2 regions of the Halalkalibacter sp. AB-rgal2 genome follow, and region 1 is predicted to be linked to the other one. Evidence: riboswitches for the same ligand, from Rfam matches in the RefSeq annotation. Region 1 holds a riboswitch; the other holds the start of a gene.

Region 1 (4,833 bases):
CGCACTACGAATTTCATCTGTTAGTTTAATACCCGGTACTTCGTTGTGAAGAAACTCTGCATTACGACTATTTGTAAGTGGCATGATGCCGACATAAATTGGATGAGATAAGTGCTTCGTTTCATGATAAAGAGCTTCGATTTGCGCTTCGTTGTAAATCGGTTGTGTCATAAAGTAGTCTGCACCACTTTCAATTTTCTTCTCTAAACGTTTCACTGCTTTATCTAAATATTTCACATTCGGATTGAATGCAGCTCCTACAGAAAATTGAGATTTTTCTCCTAACTCTTTTCCTGAAAAGGAAATACCGTCGTTTAATTGTTTAATGAGCTGTATCAATTGAAATGAAGTTAAATCATAGACTGATGTCGCCCCTGGAAAATCTCCTACCTTCGTAGGATCACCTGTAATAGCTAATATATCATTCATTCCTAGTGCATGTAATCCCATCAAATGAGATTGTAATCCGATTAAATTTCGATCTCGACAAGTAATGTGAACGAGTGGCCGTGCCGAAAGCTGCTGTTTGACCATTGAACCAAGAGATAAATTATCAACTCTCGGAGAAGCTAACGAATTATCAGCCATTGTAATTGCGTCCACACCGGCATCTTTCAATGCTTTAGCCCCTTGCATAAAACCTTCCGTACTTAATTTCTTTGGTGGATCTAATTCTACAATAACTGAATGGCGTTCCTTCACGATCTCTGGCAATGGTTTATCTATTTTTGATGGAATTTGATCTTTCACCAATATTTGATGTAAAGGACGGACAACTTTGCTCGTAATTGGGGCTACTTCTTTTTTTACTTTGGCAAACGCAGCAATATGTTCCGGAGTCGTACCACAACAACCGCCTAGTAATCTCACACCTTGTTCGATAAACTTTTTCCCCATTGATTGAAAATAATCAGCGTTAGATTGATAAAAAACACGTCCATCACGGAAATCAGGCAAGCTTGCATTAGGATAAGCAGCAAGAAACCCTTGATTAGGAATAGGAACGGTTTCAAATGAACGCAACATATGATAAGGTCCCATACGGCAGTTTAAACCAACAACGTCTGCACCATTATGATACAAAGCTTTAAATGCTTCCGTTACAGGAATCCCACCATTTAATACTCCGATTTCTCCTAATGAGATATTCATCACGATCGGTAAGGAAGTTAGGTTACGAGCAAGCTCCACAGTGAGCTTTGCTTCTTCTAGATCATAAAATGTTTCAAGAAGAAGACCATCCACACCTGATTCAAGTAGGATTTCAGCTTGTTCCTTAAAAGCATTTCGAATTTCTTCGAGCCCTACTTCTTCTAATTGAAAACGTCTAATCCCACCTATTGTTCCAAATATATAAGTGTCATTATGTGAAGCTTGCTTAGCAAGCTTCACACTTTGATAATTAATATCTTTCACTTGCTTTGAAAGACCATATTTATCGAGTTTAATAGCATTAGCTGCATATGAATTCGTTTGAATCATATCAGCTCCAGCGTTTACATATTTTTCGTGGACATCAACGATCATTTCAGGATGAGTACGATTTAACTCCTCAAAGCATTGATCAACGCCTAATGCGTACAATTGAGTCCCCATTGCTCCATCACCAATTAAAATGTTAGATTGTAGCTGATTTAAAAAAGTCACCTTATTCCTCCCATCTCGATCCTATGCTAGGACTGCCCCTTTACGTAATGAAATGCTTGCTGTAAATCTCCAATTAAATCTTCAGCTTCTTCAATCCCAACCGAGAAGCGTAATAAACGATTACAGACACCATTGGCAATTCGAATTTCTTCAGGTATGTCCATATGAGTTTGTGTGGCTGGATAAGTCATAAGACTTTCAACTCCACCAAGACTTTCAGCAAATGAGATTAGCTTTAATTGTTGTAAAAATGGATTTACCCATTCTTCCTGTTCAATTCGAAATGAAACCATCCCGCCTTTCCCAGGATAAAGTACCTCTTTTACACCTTCCTCTTGCTCAAAATACTGAACGATTTTTTTCGCATTTTCTTGGTGTTTGTTCATTCTTAAACCTAATGTCTTCATTCCTCTTATTAATAACCAAGAGTCAAAAGATGAAAGTATCGCACCTACACCATTTTGATAATAAAAGAGCCTTTCACATAAAGCTTCACCTTTTGCGACTATTAGTCCAGCAATCACATCATTATGACCACCTAAATATTTTGATGCACTATGAATAACGATATTAGCACCTTCAGCTAGCGGTTGCTGTAGCAATGGTGTATAAAAGGTGTTGTCAACAATCAATAACAAATCGTGCTTTTTAGCAAAAGTAGCTAATTCACTGATGGATGCTTCTTGCATAAGTGGATTTGTCGGTGTTTCAATAAAGAGCGCTTTTGTTTTATCAGTTAAACAAGCTTCAACATTACGAATATCACGAGGATCGGCATACGAAAAATTCAAACCCCATCTATTCCAGCCTTCTTCAAATAACCGATAGGTTCCGCCATATAAATCCTTCGAAGCGATAATTTCATCCCCTGCCTCGAATAATGAAAAGACAATTTGAATGGCGGCCATTCCTGAACTACAGGCAAAGCCTCTGTCTCCTTTTTCTAAACTAGCAATGGCGTTCTCCAACACTTCCCTTGTTGGATTACCTGTACGAGAGTAATCATATCCCGTTGATTCTCCGATACCTGTATGCCGATACGCTGTAGAGAAATAAACAGGAGTATTAATGGTTCCTGTAGGATCTTTTGAGCGGTTTCCAATTTGTACAAGTTCTGTGCGTAAATGCTTGTCATTCATCAACATAACCTCCTAGTCAAATAAGACAACTCAGATTAATTTTTTTTAGTAGTCTCATCATCATATCCTTCTTACTTTTTGTAGAACAAAGAAAACACCTTCTTCGAGTAATAAGAAGAAGGTGTTTGTTTACATTTAATCAGCTCTCCTTCTTATCTCTCAAGTCAATTTCAACTTGTTGGAATTAGCACCTGACCTAGTGGCTGGTTGCTGAGACATCATAGGGCCATTCCCTCCGCCTCTCGTGATAAGAATCATCATATATTGTTTTATTAAAGGTACAACACTTTCGTTAAATTTGCAAGGTTATTTCGTTTTCTTTTTTATTCGAGAGTTGCATCTGTGTGTAATTGTTGATCATTTCCACATACACACCGTTTAAATCCCGTTTCAAACTCACCATGATCATTTAAATAACCTCGTAAAATATATTTTTCACCACAACTTAAACAGCGTATAACAACGCGATACCGCTCTCTCTGTTGCATGATTATTCCCCTTTCTTAAACATCTAATTGATGAGCTCGTTTTACTTTTGTCAATGCTAACCACCATAATAACAGCATAAATGGAATCATTCCAATAAGAAAGTATATATCAAATAATACTAAAATGAAATCATATGTTCCATGTAATAAAAATGGAAATAATAAAGCGAAAAATAGATATAAACGTTTTCTTGAATGCTCAAGCTTACTTCGTCCAAAGTAGTAGCCCATTATGACCCCATACAGAGCGTGACTCGATACAGGAAAAATAGCCCTTCCAAGAGCAAAATCAAGACCATTTGCTAATAAGTAAAAAACATTTTCAAGTGTTGCAAAGCCGAGCGATAACGCGACACCAAAAACAATACCGTCATAACGTTTAGTGAATGTCGTATGTTGATAAGTAAAAAAATAAAGAAGAAACCATTTAAAAAATTCTTCAACAAATCCATATAAGAAAAAAGTACGAAGAAAAGCTTGTTGAAAGTAACCTTCCGTTAAGAAAGCATATTGTAATACCATAACTGGAAACACTAAGAGAGCACCAACAAAAAATGTCCTAAAAATAAAACCAACTGTTGTATCACTATAATGATTTCTTAAATAAAAATATGATAATAAAGCCATTCCCGGAGCAATAGCTGCTGTAATGAGTGCAATCATTATATGTCCTTTCCCTTTTATCTTAAGCATTTGAACCTTTGATTATTCGACTCAGAAAAAACGTGCAGAAAAATGCTTCATAACCTCCTCAAGTAAATCATTATTCTGCTATGATATATAAGGTCAGTACTATCATTATTCAGATCGATAAGAGGTGTATAAATTGAAAAAAATACTTATTCTTAATACTGGTGGAACGATTGCGATGCAAGAAGGTCCAAATGGTACAATCTTAAAGCAACAGTTAAATCCATTATATTCCACAATTGAATCTCTATCAACAATAGCTTCTGTCATCGTTGATGATTATTTAAATATTCCCTCTCCTCATATGACTCCTTATATAGTAGTACAATTAGCAAAACATATGAAGAAACGAGTTAAGGAAGATCAATTAGAAGGAATTGTTATTACTCACGGAACTGATACTCTTGAAGAAACAGCCTATTTGCTTGATTTATTATTAGGATGGGACATCCCGCTGATTGTGACAGGTGCAATGAGATCAAGTAATGAACTCGGCGCAGATGGTCCTCATAACCTCATTTCAGCTGTCAAAGTAGCTGCCTGTAAGGAGGCGGAAGGAAAAGGTGTTCTTGTTGTTTTAAATGATGAAATTCACACTGCAAAAAACGTAACGAAAACACATTCAAGCAATATTGCTACATTTCAAAGCCCTCAATATGGGCCAATTGGGATTGTTACAAAGCGCGGGGTTACTTTTCACCACACGTTAACGAAGCGTGAGACGTATAATTTGACTCAATTAAATAAGAACGTTGCCTTAATGAAAACCTATACAGGAATGGACCCTAGCATCATCGACGCCATCCATAAGACGAATATAGATGGGTTGGTGATCGAAGCATTCGGCCAAGGTAATGTACCTCCTGAAT
Region 2 (4,833 bases), on a different contig from region 1:
CACATCACCAGCTTCTAGTTCAATGTCAAAATAACCATTTTCACCTTTTACAATGAAAATACCATGACCTGCTGTAATAGCACGAACTTCATCATCAGTATGAGTATGAACGTTCTCAAACTTTTTCAAAAGTTCCTCTAAATTAGGAGTACTTTCAGATAACGAAATGACATCCCAGTTCACATAGCCTCTACGTTCACCTAATGAGCGAATATCGTCATCAAAGTTATTTAAAATTTCCTGCTTATCTTCATCTGATAAATCAAAGCGTTCCTTTAAATGATCTGGTAGCTTAGACATATCCCATTTTTCATACAATACTTCTTGACTTTCGAGAAATGCTTTCACCTCTTCTGTTCCTTGAATCACTTCATTCGTGTTACGAATTTTAATAACTGCCATTTTTAATAACCTCCTTTAAATTTGCTGCTTTTGCATGAAGCAGCTTCATTTGATATGAAAATAAAAATTCACAAGCCTCTAGATGACGCTTGGCCTCAAACGCATTACGTCCCCACACAGTAATACCATGATTACGAATCAGGACGGCCTTTGTGTCGGGTTCAATCACGTGACTAATAGCCTTACCCAGCGTAGGAAGGTCACTATAATTTTCAACGATAGGGATCGTTAATTGACCATCTTCCGCCCAAATTCCAAATGCTTTAATAAGCTCGACTCCTTTGAATGTAATAAATCCTTGTTCAAAATAGAGCTCAGATATTAAGTTATTATCTAGCGTATGTACGTGCAGGCTGCAACCAGCATCTGTCTTTTTATACACTTCTAAATGTATGACGGTTTCAGCCGATGGCTTACCTTCATCGGTTAAAGGCTCCGCATCTTCATTAACTAGAACAAAATCCTCATTTGTTTCTTTGTACTTATCCTTGCCACTTACCGTTACTAAACATTGAAGTGGCTCATCCTGTACTTTAATTGATAAATTTCCACTCGTTCCTGGAAACCAATCTCTTACTGCTAGTTCTCTTTTAATACTTGCAAGTTCATTCCAATGCAAAATCAAGATTCGAGCCCCCTTTCGTTCAACATTTCTATACAATCATGAAACGTAACAAATGGTGCATGTTTCAGATTCAATTGTTGACATTTTTCTAATAATAAATCTCGTGCTAAAACGAAATCAGCTTGTTTTGCCGCTTGTAAATCGGTTATCGAATCGCCAATGACAATAATATCTCTACCTTTTGCTTCCTTACGAATAATAGAAGGCTTGCAGCAACCGCAATCATTCTCACAAAAAGCGTCACATTCATGAGGCCATTCAATTTTGATTGTCTCCTCATCAAAGCTTGCCGAATTACAATAAACCGGTAATTCATATGCCTTTAATAAAGGATAAACAAAGAAATCAATGCCACCACTTACAATGATCAATTCTATTCCTTGCTCCTTTGTATAAGCGACAAAATCGTCAAAGCCTTCGCGAATCTTTGCATCAGCTAAAATAAAATCGATCAGCTGTTGCTTCGAAGAAGATGGTAGTAAGCGGAAGAGCTGCCCGACACCTTGCTGGATCGAGATTGTCTCTTCTAAAATTTGATCCTTGATTTCATTCCACTCAGGAGGAGCAAATTCCTTCATAATTGCAATAATATTATCGTTCGTTGTAATCGTCCCATCAAAGTCACAAAAAATAACAGGCTTCATTCTTTTTACGCTCCTCCCCAAAGCTCAATTGCTTGACGGAGTTCCGCTGAATGTAAGGCTGCATCCTTTAATGATTGACCTTGCATAACCGCATTAATTGCTTGTCGAAATGCTTTTCCACCAGCAGGTGCCCCTCCAGGGTGACCATGAATTCCTCCGCCAGCATTAATCACACTATCGATCCCAAAGTCTTCGTATAACTTCGGTGTTAGACCAGGATGAATACCAGCAGATGGCACGGGAAAGGCCCGATGAAACAGATCTTTATCGGTCAATTCACGAGCAATTTTAATCGTTTCTTCCTTGGCCATCGCGACAGATCCATAAGGAGATGGGAATAAGACAAGATCCGCACCAGCCATACGCGAAAGTTTTCCAAGAAGAAGAGAAGGTGATAAACCGTAATCCGTTGATGAAATCATCGCACCTGAAAATGCAGGATGTGCCATTATAGGCAGTGGAATGTCCGGGTCCTCTGTTAATTCTTGTAGCACGTCTAACCCATATGAAAAGACGTTGAATAGAAGTAAATCTGCGCCTGCATCTACAGCCCGTTTTGCTTGCTCCTTCAACTGAAACGTACGGCCTGTAATATTTGCTGCATATAGTGTTCTTTTTCCTGTTTCCACTTCACTTTCCGTGAGTGCTTCTTTGCAGACTCTAATTCGCTCAGTTAAAGGTGTCCGTTCATTTTCAAACAGTATTTCATCGTCTTTGACGATATCAACACCACCAAGTGCTTGACCTTTCATCTGTTCCTTCAAAGAAGATAAATCTCGGCCGATTACCCCTTTGAAAATGCTCATCAACAATGGACGATCATAAGCTCCAGAAAGCTTACGAATCCCTTCTAGCCCTACTTTTGGTCCAGGATATTCTTTCTTTAAATTTTCACCAAAGGAAAGATCCACTAATTTCACTTTACCATCCAAAGAGAGCTTTCCAAATACCGTTGTCAAAATAGCCGGAATATCATTCGTGAAATTCAAACTTGGGTACCCAATCGTTATGACTGATTTTTCATCTAAGATTTCTGTTTTAACAACTCGCCCTTTATGCTTTTTTAATTGTTCTTGTTCGACTGAAGGAAGGTTTGTCCATGATCCAACCGTTAATCCAACCGCAATCGAATCGGCTTTTTTTTCAATATTCGTTGTTCCATCTATTAGGTAGGTTGCTAGTACCTCACCCATATTTGCCACCACCTATATATCAACAGATATGTATTCGTTCATTAATTAAAAATTATGACAGTATTCTATTTTTTCGTCAATCTTTTTACTTTTCAAACAATCTGAATTGACAAACTATATTGAAAAAGTGTAACATGACCGTATATTAAATGACTATGAATAACACTCTTATCATGAGAAGGCTGAGGGATTTGGACCGATGACGCCCGGCAACCTGCATTACGCGAAGGTGCTACTTCCAACAGAATGAAATCCATTCTGAAAGATGAGAGGAACGAACAGTTCTGTTTCAATCCTCTTGATAAATCAAGAGGATTTTTCATTTGAATGAGCGAAAGGGAGGAAAGATGATGACTATAGATACTGTTAGATATGAACCTTTTACAATTGAAACGGCAATAGCCTATAGTAAACAAATCGGTCTATTTACACAAAATGATGTTTTAGAAGCTGAGGAAATTGGGGATGGTAATCTCAATCTTGTTTTTCGCATCCAAAATAAAGAAGCGAATAAATCAATTATATTGAAGCAAGCCTTACCATACGCAAAGGTGGTCGGTTCTAGTTGGCCATTAACACTTGATCGTGCGCGTATCGAAAGCGAAGCATTAAAACACGCCTATGAAGTTGTACCAGAGTTTACGCCTCGCGTTTATCATTCTGATCATACATTGGCTGTCACTGTCATGGATGACTTATCTCATCTACAAATAGTACGAAAAGGATTAATTGAAGGAAAAGTTTATCCTCGTCTTGCACGGGATATCGGGACTTTTTTAGCGCATACTTTATTTTATCATTCTGATTTTGGGATGAATCAACAAGAGAAGAAGAAATTAACGTTACATTTCAACAACCCTGAGCTTTGTAAAATTACAGAAGATCTTGTCTTTACAGACCCATTCTTTGACCATGACACAAATAATATTCCGAGCAAATTAAGAGAGTTTGTCGAAACAACGCTTTGGTCAGATAAGACATTAAAAAGAGAAGTTGCTTCTTTGAAACACCTTTTCTTAACAAAAGGAGAAGCGCTCATTCACGGAGACCTTCATACTGGTAGTATATTTGCTTCAACTGAGGAAACAGTTGTCATTGATCCTGAGTTTGCTTACTTCGGCCCAATGGGTTTTGATATCGGCGCCTTTATTGCCAATATTCTACTAAGCTATCTATCTCAAGAAGGTCATATTGAAAATGATCAGACAAGAAATGAGTATCAAGACTATTTACTAAGTGTATTAATAGAAACATGGAACATATTTGATGTAGAATTCGGTGCATTATGGCAGGACAATAGTCAAGATTCATTTATGAAAGTAGATGGTTACTTAGATGATGTACTTAAACAAATTTTTCAAGATACTCTTGGCTTTGCTGGTTGTAAAATGATTCGTCGAATGATTGGATTAGCTGGTGTTGAAGACGTTGAAGCTATTGAAAATGAGGAATTACGCTTGAACGTTAAACGCTCTGCTATTACATTAGGGAAAACACTTATTATGAACCGATCACAAATAACATCCATTAATGAACTAAAGAAGGTTGTGACACAATGACAAAAGCAGTAGAACCGATTCGTTCGGTTGAATGGAATAACAATCATGTTAAACTGCTAGACCAACGACTATTACCACAGCAAACCGTATTTTTAACGTTAACAGCGATACAAGATATTTGGGATGCTATCTTTGAATTAAAAGTAAGAGGTGCTCCAGCCATTGGTATTTCTGCTGCCTATGGGTTATGTTTATGGTCTCAAGCATTTGAAGGAGATGACTTCCAGACCTATTTAGCTTCACTCCAAGAACAGGCCACCTACTTAGAATCAGCAAGACCAACTGCTGTCAATTTATTTTGGGCTATTAGACGGGTTGTTAAGGTAACTAAATCAGCCAGCACTGTATCAGAGGCAAAGCAACTACTATTAAATGAAGCAAAGCTTATACAGGAAGAAGATGAAGCTGTA

The links. A riboswitch is a leader RNA that binds a small molecule or an ion and turns the genes downstream of it on or off. The one in region 1 is predicted to bind S-adenosylmethionine.
Region 2: linked by a shared signal. The riboswitch ahead of mtnK (S-methyl-5-thioribose kinase) and the one ahead of ACERJO_RS02190 (methionine biosynthesis PLP-dependent protein) in region 1 are both predicted to bind S-adenosylmethionine.

What each region holds. Positions count from the first base shown of each region.
Region 1 is NZ_JBGUAV010000002.1:130,159-134,991, forward strand. It holds gene ACERJO_RS02185 (bifunctional homocysteine S-methyltransferase/methylenetetrahydrofolate reductase) at 1-1,647, opposite strand, end outside; gene ACERJO_RS02190 (methionine biosynthesis PLP-dependent protein) at 1,674-2,786, opposite strand; SAM riboswitch class I at 2,936-3,040, opposite strand; gene ACERJO_RS02195 (hypothetical protein) at 3,110-3,274, opposite strand; gene prsW (glutamic-type intramembrane protease PrsW) at 3,290-3,937, opposite strand; gene ACERJO_RS02205 (asparaginase) at 4,101-4,833, shown strand, end outside.
Region 2 is NZ_JBGUAV010000009.1:34,389-39,221, reverse strand. It holds gene ACERJO_RS09355 (1,2-dihydroxy-3-keto-5-methylthiopentene dioxygenase) at 1-402, opposite strand, end outside; gene ACERJO_RS09350 (methylthioribulose 1-phosphate dehydratase) at 389-1,030, opposite strand; gene ACERJO_RS09345 (2-hydroxy-3-keto-5-methylthiopentenyl-1-phosphate phosphatase) at 1,024-1,671, opposite strand; gene ACERJO_RS09340 (2,3-diketo-5-methylthiopentyl-1-phosphate enolase) at 1,677-2,864, opposite strand; SAM riboswitch class I at 3,030-3,136, shown strand; gene mtnK (S-methyl-5-thioribose kinase) at 3,212-4,423, shown strand; gene mtnA (S-methyl-5-thioribose-1-phosphate isomerase) at 4,420-4,833, shown strand, end outside.